DNA from 3 places in the Spirillospora sp. NPDC047279 genome. Region 2 is predicted to be linked to each of the others. Evidence: riboswitches for the same ligand, from Rfam matches in the RefSeq annotation. Region 2 holds a riboswitch; each other region holds the start of a gene.
The links. Region 2 has a riboswitch for cobalamin ahead of ABZ810_RS06355 (ribonucleoside-diphosphate reductase subunit alpha). Riboswitches for the same ligand answer to the same signal wherever they lie in the genome.

Region 1: another riboswitch for cobalamin. It lies ahead of ABZ810_RS10615 (CbtB domain-containing protein); the one in region 2 lies ahead of ABZ810_RS06355 (ribonucleoside-diphosphate reductase subunit alpha).
Region 3: another riboswitch for cobalamin. It lies ahead of ABZ810_RS27650 (putative cobaltochelatase); the one in region 2 lies ahead of ABZ810_RS06355 (ribonucleoside-diphosphate reductase subunit alpha).

The regions. Positions count from the first base shown of each region.
Region 1 is NZ_JBEYUA010000004.1:63,959-68,559, forward strand. Features, by position in the region: gene serA (phosphoglycerate dehydrogenase) at 1-337, shown strand, start outside; gene ABZ810_RS10600 (hypothetical protein) at 655-783, shown strand; gene ABZ810_RS10605 ((2Fe-2S)-binding protein) at 953-1,630, shown strand; gene ABZ810_RS10610 (CbtA family protein) at 1,638-2,405, opposite strand; gene ABZ810_RS10615 (CbtB domain-containing protein) at 2,405-2,629, opposite strand; cobalamin riboswitch at 2,659-2,802, opposite strand; gene ABZ810_RS10620 (3-isopropylmalate dehydrogenase) at 2,967-4,037, shown strand; gene ABZ810_RS10625 (branched-chain amino acid aminotransferase) at 4,212-4,601, shown strand, end outside.
Region 2 is NZ_JBEYUA010000002.1:463,667-468,267, forward strand. Features, by position in the region: gene ABZ810_RS06355 (ribonucleoside-diphosphate reductase subunit alpha) at 1-1,915, opposite strand, end outside; cobalamin riboswitch at 2,113-2,292, opposite strand; gene ABZ810_RS06360 (hypothetical protein) at 2,561-3,193, shown strand; gene ABZ810_RS06365 (YcnI family protein) at 3,277-4,005, shown strand; gene ABZ810_RS06370 (copper resistance CopC family protein) at 4,002-4,601, shown strand, end outside.
Region 3 is NZ_JBEYUA010000011.1:120,445-125,045, forward strand. Features, by position in the region: gene ABZ810_RS27635 (ATP-binding protein) at 38-595, shown strand; gene ABZ810_RS27640 (helix-turn-helix domain-containing protein) at 632-1,261, opposite strand; gene ABZ810_RS27645 (oxygenase MpaB family protein) at 1,271-2,107, opposite strand; cobalamin riboswitch at 2,224-2,372, shown strand; gene ABZ810_RS27650 (putative cobaltochelatase) at 2,452-4,470, shown strand; gene cobO (cob(I)yrinic acid a,c-diamide adenosyltransferase) at 4,476-4,601, shown strand, end outside.

The DNA.
Region 1 (4,601 bases), on a different contig from region 2:
GGCCGACGGCGAGGTGATCTCGGTCTCCGGCACGCTCACCGGGCCCAAGCACATCGAGCGGATCATCGAGATCAACGGCTACGACATGGAGCTCCTGCCCACCGAGCACATGGCGTTCTTCACCTACACCGACCGTCCGGGCATCGTCGGCGTGGTCGGCAAGCTGCTCGGCGACACCGGCGTCAACATCGCCGGCATGCAGGTCGGCCGGGCGGCCAAGGGCGCGCAGGCGCTGATCGCCCTCACCGTCGACTCCGCCATCCCGACCGAGCTGGTTGACGGCATCAAGGCCGAGATCGGCGCCGAGATGGGCCGCCGGGTGGACCTCGAGTCCTGACCCGCGCTGTCAGGCCGTGATCCCGTCCGCGACGGGATCACGGCCTTCGTGTTTCCGCAGGTAGCTCGGCCGTTCGTCTCATCATGTGAGAACATCGGCCACCGGTCGGGACACCTGCCGGGACCGGAGGTACCGTGGATTCCAGTCATGCGGCGCTTCGTGGTAATCCTTCGCTGCCGCAGCGGGGCCTGAACGGCAGGCCGCCACCCGCTGCGGAGTGAGGTGACGGCCGTAAGTCCTGTTCGGTGTCACACCGTGCGAACCACGGTGGCCGAGCACCCCGGCACAGCAGCAACCGCATTTACGGAGCGAAGCCCATGAACGAGACTTTCAACGCCGCGCCCGCCGACGAGCCGGCCGCGCCCGCCCGCGACCAGGACGAGGCCTCGCGAGCCCTGCAGATGGCCCTGGACCGCCGCGACAACGGCGGCCTGCCCACCAGCTGAGGCTCGCGCGGCAGACGAGACCCGCGCGGCTGAGGCTCTGCGCGGCGTCTGACGACCCGCGCGGCCAGACTCACCGCGACCGCCGTGGCCGGATGACCGGCCGCGGCGGTCGCGCGTTACGTTGGAGTCCGCCCGGGAGCGGGAGCGGCGAACGAGCGGAGGGAGAGGCGTGACGATCGCGGTCACCGGCGCGCTGCGCGAGGCGGCGAAGCTCGGCCCCTACTTCTCGATCGTCACCGATCCCGACGAGGAGGCCGACCCGACCTGGCGGCCGCTGCCGGAGAAGGATCCCGAACGCCTGCTCGGCCTGGTCGACGCCTACGCCGAACGGCTCGGCACCGGCGAACGCCGGGTCGCCGCGTCGATCCTCTTCCAGGGGCTGGCGTCCCGGCTCTGGTCGCCGGCGGTCGCCGCGGCCGCCCTGGGCGCCGTGCCGGACCTGTCGAGCCTGCACTGGCGCTGGGCGCCGGGGGCGCCGGTCGCCCTGTGGCTGGCCGCCCCGTCGAGCCTGCCCGGCGACCCGGCGGACGCCCTGCACGGCACGGTCGTACGGGGCCAGCTGATGCCGCTCAGGGAGACGATGCTCCAGACCGTGGGGCTGGCGGACGGGCTGCTGTGGGGCAACGCCGCGTCGGCCCTGGCCGGAACGCTCCGCGCGGGAACGCTCCGGCCGGACCTGGCCACACCGCTGCGCGCCCTCGTCCGCGACCTGTTCGCCCGTGCCCCGCTCGCGGGCACGGGCACGTTCGAACAGGGGCGCGGCTTCGTGCGGCGCAGCTGCTGCCTCTACTACCGGGTGCCGCCCGGCGGCGAGATGTGCGGCGACTGCGCGCTGCTGCCCCGCTGACCGGTGGCTATCCCTGGACGGGCTCGGCTTTCGAGCCCGGGGCCGGAGCGGACGGCGCCGCCCGCCGGAAGGCCCGTTCGGTCAGGGCGCCGAACAGCAGCCCCAGCGTCGACCACAACACCACCTGGATGCCCAGCGAGGCGACGCGGAAGTCCCAGAGCACCGTGGCCGGGAACCCGTCCGCCACCGCGTCGGGCTCGGGCGTGAGGCGGTAGACGAGCGCGACGACGACGGCGAAGCCGACCGCCGCGACGATCGTCGCGTTCCACGGGCCCAGCCGCGGCAGCAGGCGCCGCTGGACGATCACGGCGGCCGCCGTCGCGAGCAGGCCGAGCGCGACCATGCCGAAGTAGATCGCGGTGCGCTCGCCGATGGTCTCGGGGTCGCCGACAGCCGGGGGAGTGGGCGGGTACTTGAGGAACGGCACGACCACGACCGCCGTGAAGCCGCCGACGGCGACCAGGGCGGCCGTCGCGCGGGCGCCGAGCGCGCCGAGCCGGCCGTACGCGAACGCGAACGCGATGGCGAAGAGCCCGCCGACCGCGACGCCGTAGACCACCATGGCCGTGATCAGGCCGGTGGTCTTCTGGACGGTGCGGCTGACGACCTCGGGCTCCTCGGCCGCCGCGCCGGCGTGGTCGTGGGCCGCGCCGGCCTCCTCGAAGGCGATGGCGTGGCCGACCTGCGGTTCACCGTAGATCCAGGCGATCAGGAGGGCGAGCGCCGCCGCCGCGACGCCGACGAGCATGCCGCGGATGAGAAGTGAGCGCATCATCAGTGGCAGGGGAACCCGAGCAGGTGACGGCCGTCGTGCGTGAACTCGTGCACCCAGGTGCCGCCGAAGAGCGAGGTCGCGCCCTGTTCGGCGCCCACGAAGTAGATGAGCACGAGCGCCAGGACCAGGGCGAAGACCGCCCAGGGCAGGATCTTGCGGACGGGGACGCGCAGCGGTACGGGCTGCTCCGGTGCCTGCGACGACGGCACGGCTGACTGGGCCATGGGGTCTCCTCACGGGGTGCACTCGCCCCGGTGACGGGAGGACGACAGGTCAGTTCCTGACTCCCGGGGCCCTGACGGGAGGGCCCCGGACACAGTGGCGGGACCGTCCTGGAGTCGCACCAGGTTCCTGCGCACTGTCGCCTCGTTTGTGAACTTGTCGGGGAGAGCGTCCCCTTTGCCGAGGCGCACCGTCAAGTCGGCGGAGGGTGACAAAGACCCAGCCCCGGAACGATCAGGGCGGCCGCGGCCGGCGCGGGACGTGGGGGAGGGCCGAGACGGCCATCTCGGATCGTGAGACCGATGCTCACGAACTGAGACGTTGCGGTAGAGTGCGCGCATGGTTTCCCGCAACGTCCGTCTGGCCGTGATCGCCGGTGACGGGATCGGCCCCGAGGTCGTCGCCGAGGGGCTCAAGGTCCTCGAGGCCGTCGCCCCCTCGTCCGGCCTCACCTTCGAGCAGACCCCGTACGACCTCGGCGCCGCCCGCTGGCACCGGACCGGCGAGGTGCTGCCCGACTCGGTGCTCGACGAACTGCGCGGCCAGGACGCCATTCTGCTCGGCGCCATCGGCGACCCGACCGTCCCCAGCGGCACGCTGGAGCGCGGGCTGCTGCTGCGCATGCGGTTCGAGCTCGACCAGTACGTCAACCTGCGGCCGGTCAAGCTGCTGCCCGGGGCCTCCACCCCGCTGGCCGACGTGCAGCCCGAGGACATCGACATGGTCGTCGTCCGCGAGGGCACCGAGGGCCCGTACGCGGGCGTCGGAGGCGTGCTCCGCAAGGGCACCCCGCACGAGGTCGCCACCCAGGAGAGCGTCAACACCGCCCTCGGCGTCGAGCGGATCATCCGCTACGCGTTCGAGCAGGCCGCGGCCCGCCCGCGCAAGAAGCTGACGCTGGTCCACAAGGACAACGTGCTGACCTTCGCCGCCGGGCTCTACCAGCGTTACCTCAAGGAGCTCTCCGCCGAGTTCCCGCAGGTCGAGGTCGACTACAGCCACGTCGACGCGGCCACCATGTTCTTCGTCAACCAGCCGCGGCGCTACGACGTGATCGTCACCGACAACCTGTTCGGCGACATCATCACCGACCTCGGCGCCGCGGTGGCCGGCGGCATCGGGCTCGCCGCCTCCGGCAACATCAACCCCACCGGCGCGGCGCCGTCGATGTTCGAGCCGGTGCACGGCAGCGCCCCCGACATCGCGGGCCAGGGCAAGGCCGACCCGACCGCTACGATCCTGTCCGTCGTCATGCTGCTGGACCACCTGGCCACGATCGAGCCCGGTGCGGCCGAGGCCGCGCGGCGCGTCGAGCAGGCCGTCGCCGACGACCTGCTGGAGCGTCCGGGCCTGGGTGCGCGGTCCACGGCGCAGGTCGGCGACGCGATCGCGAAGCGAGTATCCGGCTAGGGGCACGCCTCTCTGGACTTACTCAGGGGAACTCCGGGCGTGCCTCGCGGCGCGCCCGGTTTTCGCGTGCGCCCCGTGATCGAGGAGCGGGACTGGACGAAGTACGACAATGGGCATTAAGGAATGCCGTACGGCAACGGGGCCGTGGTGGCGATCCGGGAGAGGACCGAGACGATGAGCACCACCCTTGACTTCGAGATCATCCCCAGCGAGCAGCCGACGCCGGCCGCGGAGCGCGAGCGCATCCTGGCCGACCCGGGGTGGGGGGTGCACTTCACGGATCACATGGTCACGATCCGGTACAAGGAGGGCAAGGGCTGGTACGACGCCCGCCTGGAGCCCTACGGGCCGATCCCGATGGACCCCGCCAGCCAGGTCCTGCACTACTCCCAGGAGCTGTTCGAGGGCCTCAAGGCCTACCGCCAGGCCGACGGGTCGATCGTCACGTTCCGCCCGTACGCCAACGCCGCCCGGATGAACCGCTCCGCCCGCCGGATGGCCATGCCGGAGATCCCCGAGCAGCTGTTCGTGGACGCGCTGGAGACCCTGGTCCGCACCGACCGC
Region 2 (4,601 bases):
ACGTCTCGCGCTTGAAGAGGTTGGAGACCTGCGGCTCGACGCACTCGTAGCAGCCCGCGATGGACGCGATCGTCGCGGTCGGCGCGATCGCGATCAGCAGCGAGTTGCGCAGGCCGTGCTCGGCGATCCGGGCGCGCAGCGCCTCCCATTCCGCGACGCGCCGCGGCGCCGCGTCCGCGAAGTGGTCGAGGTGCAGCCGGCCGCGGGCGGTGCGGGTCTTGGCGTAGGCGGGCAGCGGGCCGTGCTCGGCGGCCAGGTCGGCGGACGCGCCGTACGCGGCCAGCGCGATCTCCTCGGCGATCGTGGTGGACAGCTCGCGCGCCTCGTCCGAGTCGAACGGCAGCCGCATCATGAAGAGGACGTCCGCCAGGCCCATCACGCCGAGCCCGACCGGCCGCCACTTGGTGTTGGCCGCCGCGGCCTCGTCCGTGGGGTAGAAGCCGCGGTCGATCGTGCGGTCCAGGAAACGCACGGCGGTGCGGACGGTCGCGCGCAGCCGTTCCCAGTCCACGCCCGCCGGGGTGGCGTGCCCGGCGAGGTTGACCGAGCCGAGGTTGCAGACGGCGGTCTCGCCGTTGCTGGTCACCTCGATGATCTCGGTGCAGAGGTTGGAGAGGTGGACGGCGTTCCCCGGCTCGGCCGTCTGGTTGCAGGCGCGGTTGGCGGCGTCCTTGAACGTCATCCAGCCGTTGCCGGTCTCGGCGAGCGTGCGCATCATCCGGCCGTACAGCCGGCGGGCCGGGACCCGGCGCACGAACCGGCCGGCGGCCTCGGCGGCCCGGTAGGCGGTGTCGAACTCCTCCCCCCACAGGTCGGCGAGCTCGGGCGCCTCCTTGGGGTCGAACAGCGACCAGTCCGCGTCCGCCTCGACCCGGCGCATGAACTCGTCCGGGATCCAGTTGGCGAGGTTGAGGTTGTGGGTGCGCCGGGCCTCCTCGCCCGTGTTGTCGCGCAGTTCCAGGAACTCCTCGACGTCGGCGTGCCACGGCTCCAGGTAGACGCAGGCCGCGCCCTTGCGGCGGCCGCCCTGGTTGACGGCGGCGACGGACGAGTCGAGGGTGCGCAGCCACGGCACGATGCCGTTCGAGTGCCCGTTGGTGCCCCGGATCAGCGACCCGCGCGACCGCACCTTCGTCCACGAGATGCCGATGCCGCCCGCGTACTTGCTGAGCCGCGCCACCTGCGCGTACCGCTCGTAGATCGACTCCAGCTCGTCGCGCGGCGAGTCGAGCAGGAAGCACGACGACAGCTGCGGGCGGCGGGCGCCGGAGTTGAACAGCGTCGGCGAGCTCGGCAGGTACGACAGCGTGCTGAGCAGCGCGTACAGCTCGGCCGCGTCCTCCACGGCGCCGGTGCCGTCCGAGGGGGGACGACCCTCCGCACCCCCCGGCGCGACCTCGTCGCGATAGGAGAGCCCGCACGCGACGCGCAGCATGAAGTACTGCGGGCGTTCCAGGACGCGCCGCGTGCGCGGGTGCCGCAGCAGGTAGCGGTCATAGACCGTGCGCAGCCCGAAGTACTCGAAGCGGTCGTCGGCGGCCTCGTCGACCAGGTCGTCGAGCGCCGCGGCGTTGGCCGCGACGAACGCCGCGGTCGCGTCGTTCAGCAGGCCCTCGGCGTGCGCGGTGGCCACGGACGCGGAGAACGTGCGCACGCCCTCGGCGGCGGCCTCGTCGGCGATGTGGGCGCTCAGCAGCCGCGCCGCGACCTTGGAGTAGGCGGGCTCGACGGCCACCAGGGCCGCCGCCTCGCCGATCGCCAGCTCCCGCAACCCGGCGGCGTCGACACCGTCGCCCGACCGCACGGCGGACAGGACGCGGCGCGGGTCGACGTCGGCCAGTCCGGTACAGGCGCGCGCGACCTCGGTCTCGATGGAGGATCGGGTCGGCGGTGGCGCGATCAGCTCTTGTGTCACGTGCTCTCTTCCCTCGCGAGCTCGGCCTCCCGAGGGGGCGCACGCGAACAGGAGAGCACGGCACGACGCCGTGACCTGCCCAGCGACCCTCCCACGAGGCCAGTGGACTGTCTCGAACCGGGGAGGCGACCCCCGGGCCCCCGAAGGGGCGACAGGCGTCCTCGCTGCGCTCCGGCGCCTGTCTTCTCCGTGCGGGCAGGTCTTCGGACTCGCGGGCGACGCACCTTTGCAAGGTGCGGCCTACTGGCCGTCGCTTCCCGGCCCGTCTCGACGGGCCAGTGCTCTGTGACGGCGGTCGTTCCCGCTCACCGCTGCGGGGCAGTCCCGGAATTGGCCGGCCGATCTGCATCGGCACGGCCGCACCGGGTTCCCTCTTACGACGCCCCCGCCGACCGGGTGGGCCGCCGCGAGATCACGGGGACTCGGCGTGATCTCGCCGCGGTCCACCCCCACGGCGGGGGCGAACCAGCACGGGCAAGACCCTACATGTTGGTTACGACCATTGCCGCCAGCCCTACATGTTGGGCGTGTCACAGACCACGCCGCGCACCTGCCACGTACGCGCCGCGCCGGAATCGACACGCGGAATCGACACGGGGTGGGGGCATATCGGTCACCGGGACGAGATGGGAGGATGACCCCGCCATGTCCCCAGCCATATCCCCAGCCCCGCCCGCAGGCGGGCCGCGGCCGTACTTCCGCGTCGCCCGGGCGGTGCTCTTCGCCACCGTCTGCATGACGCTGGCCACGGCCGGGCACTCGCTGGTGTCGCCGTCCGCCGTCCCGGCGTGGGCGATCATCGTGGGCTTCGCCGGGGTGCTGGTCGTGGCGGGGGCGCTGGCCGGGCACGAACGGTCACTGCCCACGATCCTGGGCGGGCTGCTCGGCGGCCAGTTCGTCCTGCACAGCCTGTTCGCGAACGCGGCGGGCCCGGCCGAGCACCACGCCGCGGCGGGGACGCCCGTCCCGATGCCCGGGCACGGTTCCGGTACGGGGATGACGCTCGCGCACGTGGCGGCCGCCCTGCTCGCGGCCTGGTGGCTGCGCCGCGGCGAACGTGCCGCCTGGTCGCTGACCCGGCGCCTGGCCGCCAAGGTCGAACGGCCCGTCCGCGACCTGCTGGCCGTCCTGCTCGCCGCCGCCGAACCTCCTCCAGTCCCCGTGCGTACCCCTGTCGTGCGGGTGCGGGCCGTCACCGGCGCCACCGGCAGGGTGTTGCGGCACGAGGTCGTACGACGTGGACCTCCGTCCCGTTCGAGGGCGCTCGCGCACAGCTGAGCGCCGGACGTCACCGGACGCCGCCCCCGGCGTTCCGGCTCTTCCTCACCCCCTCGAACGACTCCCTCGAACGGAGATCTCGCATGTCCGCGTACTCGACGCTGAACGTCCGCAGGCTCGCCGCCGTCACCGGCCTCACCCTCGTCTCGGTCGTGGGCCTCGCCACCGCCGCATCCGCGCACGTCACCGTCAACCCCAAGGAGGCCGTGCAGGGCTCCTACGCCAAGGTGTCCTTCCGGGTGCCGAACGAACGTGACGACGCCGGGACCACCAAGCTCCAGGTCGACCTTCCGATGGACCACCCGCTCGCGTCGGTCTCGGTGCGGCCGGTGCCCGGCTGGTCGGTCAAGGTGGAGAAGTCCAAGCTCACGACCCCGATCAAGGCGCACGGCGCCGAGATCACCCAGGCCGTCTCGCGGATCACCTGGTCCGGCGGCACGATCGAGCCGGGGCAGTTCCAGGAGTTCGACGTCTCGATGGGGCAACTGCCCGACGACACCGACCGGCTGGTGTTCAAGGCGACCCAGACGTACTCGGGCGGCGAGGTCGTCAAGTGGGACCAGGAGCCCAAGGACGGGCAGGAGGAGCCGGAGCACCCCGCTCCGGTCCTCAAGCTGACCAAGGCCGCGGCGGCGACCGGCGCGGGCGCGTCGGGCGCGCCGACGGTCACGACGGTGTCGGCCACCGGCGCCAAGGCCGGGAGCGCCGACGACGGCACCGCCCGCCTGCTCGGCGGGCTGGGCCTGGCGGCCGGCGTCGTCGGCATCGCGGTCGGCGGATTCGGCATCGCGCGCGGAAGGAGCAAGGCATGACGGTCTTCTCGCGGATCGGGGCGGCCACTCTGTCTGCCACCCTGTCTGCCACCCTGTCGGCCACCCTGTCGGCCACCGTGGCGACCGGTGCCGTGCTGGCGCTGACCGCCGCACCGGCGTCGGCCCACACGGCCCTGGAGAGCTCGAACCCGAAGGCCAGGTCGGCGGTCGAGGCGCCCACCGAGATCACGCTGAAGTACAACCAGCCGATCACGCTCCCGCGGGTGATCCTCACCGACGCCCAGGGCGGCAAGCACACCGCGGGCGCGCCCAGGGCGGTGGACGGCCTGGTGACGCAGCCGGTCGCCGGGACGTTGCCGAACGGCGAGTACACCGTGGGCTGGCGGGTCGTGTCGGCGGACGGCCATCCCGTCAGCGGCACCTTCACGTTCACCGTGAAGGGCTCGCCGGCACCCGCGGGCGGCGGCGCCGCGAGCGGGGTCGTGACGTCGGCGCCCGCCTCGCCGCAGGCGGCCATCACGCTCAACCGGACGACGTCGTCCTCCGAGGACGACTCGGGCGGCTCCGGCGGCTGGTTGTGGCTCGGCCTGATCGCGCTGGTCGTGGTGGCGGTCGGCGGCGCGGTCGCGGCCGTC
Region 3 (4,601 bases), on a different contig from region 2:
GTAACCGCGCAAAACGGAACGTCACCCGGGAGGGTTCGTGCAGGCTTCGCCTGAGTTCGCCGACGACGATACGCATCTACCCGGCCGGGTCTGGGCGCTGCCACGCGGCCCTGGCTGTGCCGGTCACGCGCGTTCGGTGCTCGCGGACTCGCTCACCTCGCTGGGCGTCACCCGCGACATCATCTGCGACGCACAGCTCATGGTGAGCGAGCTGGTCACCAACGCTCACCAGCACGCGTCCGACCACGGGCCGCACGAGCTGTGGGTCTACCTGGGCGAGCGCACGGGCACGCGCGCCGCCCAGTGCCAGTCCGCCACCCCGGCCGTACGCGAGGTGCGCTGCGCGGTCTTCGACGGCCACGCCGACGCGAGGCTGCCGGGCTACTCGTGGACGTCCGGCGACTGCGGCCGCGGCCTCAGCATCGTCCGCGAGCTGTCCGAGGGCCGCTGGGGGGTGCTGCGCACCCTCTCCCGGCTGGGCCCGCCCGTGCCGGGCAAGGCCGTCTGGTTCGCCGTGCCCGTCTCCGCCGCGGTGGCGTCCTTCCTCGCCCCGTCGGGCAACGACGACTTCCCGCCCGCGCCCGGCGCCGCCTGAGCGACGCCGCGCCGCCCGAGCAACGGGCGGCCGGGCTCAGGTCCGCTCGACCGCGGGGGCGATGTCGGTGATGAGGGCCAGCAGCGAGCCGGCCAGCAGGGTGTGCACCTGGGCGCGGCCCAGCGTCTTCTCCTGGAGCCACTGGCGGGTCGCCACCTCGGCCAGACCGGAGTACGCGCGCAGCACGGCGCGCAGGGTGTCGGTCGGGTCGGGCACGCGGAGCATCGTCAGCATGTGCTCGACGGTGATGTCGCGGGTCTTGTTGACGATCCGGCGCAGCTCGGGATCCTGGCCGAAGCCCTCGGCGTCGAGCGCCGCCAGCCAGGTGTCGGCGTTGGCCTCGGCGGCGTCGAGGAACAGCCGTACGCAGAGGTCGACGGTCTCGGCGGTGCTCAGCCGGGCGTCGGGCGGCGGGGCCTGGCCGGAGTAGTCGACCGTCAGCCCGCGCACGACCTCCAGGAACAGCTCGCGCTTGGTGCCGAAGTAGTAGTGGATCAGTCCGCGCTGCACCCCGGCCTCGCGTGCGATCGCGGCGGTCGACACCTCCGCGTACGGGAGCTCGGTGAACATCCGCCGGGCCACGCCGAGGATCTGGTCGCGCCGTTCGTCGCGCGGGAGGCGCTGGTAGCTCGCCCGGGACGACCGGGATGGGGACGGAGAGGCCACGCGGACAGCCTATGCGGCTCCGCGGCGCGGTTGCGCGAAGAGCCGCAGCGGGCGCTCGCGTGCGACCAGGTAGTCCGTGGGGCGGTGCCGCATCGACACCGGCGTCACCCGCGCCGCCGCGCGGTTGGCGCTGATCAGCGAGGCGAACGCGGCCGCGCGCGACCGGCTCCACGGAACGTCCAGCTCACGCCGCAGGCGCGCGGGCAGGAGAGCCCCGGCGGCGAGCAGGTTGATCTGCAGGTAGGCGGGCCCCAGCGGCCACGGCATCCGCAGTTTGCGGCTGGTGTCCAGGAGCTTGGCCGAGACCGTGGTGGGGCGCAGCTCGTGCTGGACCACCCCGTCGAAGTAAGCACGGAAGTCCGTGTAAGTGATGGGGCAGTGCCCTTCCGGAACTCCGCAGGCGTAGGCGATCAGCTTCTGCTCCTGGTAGAAGCGCTCGCGGTCGGTGCCGGACAGGCGCCCGAACGTCCGCTCGTACAGGTCGAGCCCGTTGTGGGTGAGCGTCGCCCACACCCACAGCAGCAGGTCGGGGTCGAGCGCCCGGTAGGGCACGCCCTCGTCGGACAGCCCCTCGACGCGCTGGTGGACGCGGCGCAGCTTGACGGCCTGGCGTTCGGAGACCTCGGGCTCGGCGAACGACAGCTTGAGCATGACGTCGGCGGTGCGCCAGAGGCGGGCGAACGGGTCGCTCTCGAAGTCGGAGTACTGCTCGACGCCCGCCGCCACGAGGGGATGCGTCACCTGCAACAGGAGCGTCGGCGCCGCGCCGAGCCCCAGCACGGGCTCGCGCATCACCTTCCAGGACACGTCGCCAGGCCGGAAGGGCAGCCCATCGGATCTCGCCATGGGGCTCAGTAGAACACGTTCTTGGCGCTACGCCAACAGTGCGGGGCGGGGCATCTCACTCCACCGCGACTTGGGCGGCCTGCGGGGGTGTGCGATCCTTGCCTGCGACGGACGCGGAGGAACCCGGTGCGGCGGGGCCGAACGATCGGCCTGCCTATTCCGGGGCTGTCCCGCAACTGTGACCAGGGGAGTTCCCTCTCGCACATGCCACGGCGGCGACGCTGGAAGGCTGAGGGAGAACGGTGATCCGGGAGCCAGGAGACTCCGGCCGTCGGACGAGACCGCCACGGGCGTGGACACCCGAGGGAAGGACGATGAGGCATGCCTGCCTGTCTGATGGGCCGATGAGCCGCCGCCGCGGCGCGGCCACCGCTCGGTACCCCTTTTCCGCCGTCGTCGGCATGGACGACCTCAAGCTGGCGCTGCTCGTCAACGCGGTGTCGCCGGGCGTCGGCGGCGTGCTGGTCCGCGGCGAGAAGGGCACGGCCAAGTCGACGATCGTCCGCGCGCTCGCGGGCCTGCTGCCCGCGCTGGACGTCGTGCCGGGCTGCCGCTTCTCGTGCGACCCGGCCGACCCCGACCCCGACTGCCCGGACGGCCCGCACGCCGACGCGGCCGACGGCGAGGGCCGGGCGGCGCGGCTGGTGGAGCTGCCGGTCGGCGCCTCCGAAGACCGGCTCACCGGCTCGCTCGACATCGAACGGGCGCTGACCGAGGGCGTGAAGGCCTTCGAACCCGGCCTGCTGGCCGCCGCGCACCGCGGCGTCCTCTACGTCGACGAGGTCAACCTGCTGCACGACCATCTCGTCGACCTGCTGCTGGACGCCGCGGCGATGGGAGAGTCGTACGTCGAGCGTGAGGGCGTCTCGGTCCGGCACGCCGCGCGGTTCCTCCTCGTCGGCACGATGAACCCCGAGGAGGGCGAGCTGCGCCCGCAGCTGCTCGACCGGTTCGGGCTGACCGTCGAGGTGGCGGCGACCCGCGACCCGGACGAGCGCGCCGAGGTCGTCCGGCGGCGGCTGCGCTACGAGGAGGACCCGGCGGGCTTCGCGGCCGGCTGGACCGACGCCGAGGCGGAGCTGGCCGGGCGGATCGCGGCGGCGCGCGACCGGCTCGCCGCCGTCGAGCTGACCGACGCCGCGCTCCGCCAGATCACCGCCGTCTGCGCCGCGTTCGAGGTGGACGGCCTGCGCGCCGACCTGGTGACCGCCCGTGCCGCGATCGCGCTGGCCGCCTGGCACGGCCGCACCGCCGTGACCGCCGACGACGTCCGCACGGCCGCCCGCCTGGCCCTCCCGCACCGGCGCCGCCGCGACCCGTTCGACGCGCCCGGCCTGGACCGGCAGAAGCTGGACGAGGTGTTGGACGAGCACGACGAGCACGACGAGCACGACGAGCACGGCGAGCCCGAGCCCCCCGACGACGACCCCGGCGGCCCGGACGGTCCGGACGACCCGGACGGACCGGGCGGTGAGCCGACCCCGCCGCAGGACGGCTCCGCCCCCTCCGAGCCGGACGGCGACCGGCGCCCGGAGCCCAACGGCCAGAAGCCCGCGCCCGAACGCAACGAGCCGGCGCCGGCGGACGCCGCCTACAAGCCCAGGCTCTTCACCGTCCCCGGCACCGGCATGGGCGCTCCGGGCCGCCGCTCCAAGGCGCGCAGCCCGTACGGCCGGGTCTCCGGCTCGCGGCCGGGCGCGCGCGGGCTGCACCTCACCGCGACCCTGCGCGCCGCCGCCCCGCACCAGCACGCGCGCGGCCGCGGCGGGCCCGGCCTGGTCGTCGCGGCCGAAGACCTGCGCGAGAGCGTCCGCGACGGGCGCGAGGGCAACCTCGTGCTGTTCGTCGTGGACGCCAGCGGGTCGATGGCGGCACGGCAGCGCATGCGCGCCGTCAAGGGCGCGGTCCTCAGCCTGCTCCTGGACGCCTACCAGCGGCGCGACAAGGTCGGCCTCATCACGTTCCGCGGCACCGGCGCCGACCTCGCGCTGCCGCCGACGTCCTCGGTCGAGGCGGGGGCGCGGCGGCTGGAAGGGCTGCCGACCGGCGGCCGCACGCCGCTGGCGGCCGGGCTGCTGCGGGCCGCCGAGGTGCTCCGCGTCGAGCGGCTCCGCGACCCGGCCCGGCGCCCCCTCCTCGTGGTGGTGACCGACGGCCGTGCCACCCACGGTCCCGATCCGGCCGCCGCGGCGGGACCGCTCGCCGGAGTGGCCGCGGTCGTGGTCGACTGCGAGTCCGGGCCGGTGCGGCTCGGCCTGTCCGGGCGGCTGGCCGGTCACCTGGGCGCCGAGCTCGTCCGGCTGGACGAGCTGGCCGCCGACGCGCTGGCCGGGGTCGTCCGCGACGTTCGAAGGGTGGCGTGAGCGAGATGCCGCAGGGCAAGCCGGAGTACGTGCCCGACGACGGGCTGACGACCCGCGAGCGCCGCAACCGGCCGCTGGTGATCGTGCACACCGGTCCGGGCAAGGGCAAGTCGACCGCCGCGTTCGGGCTC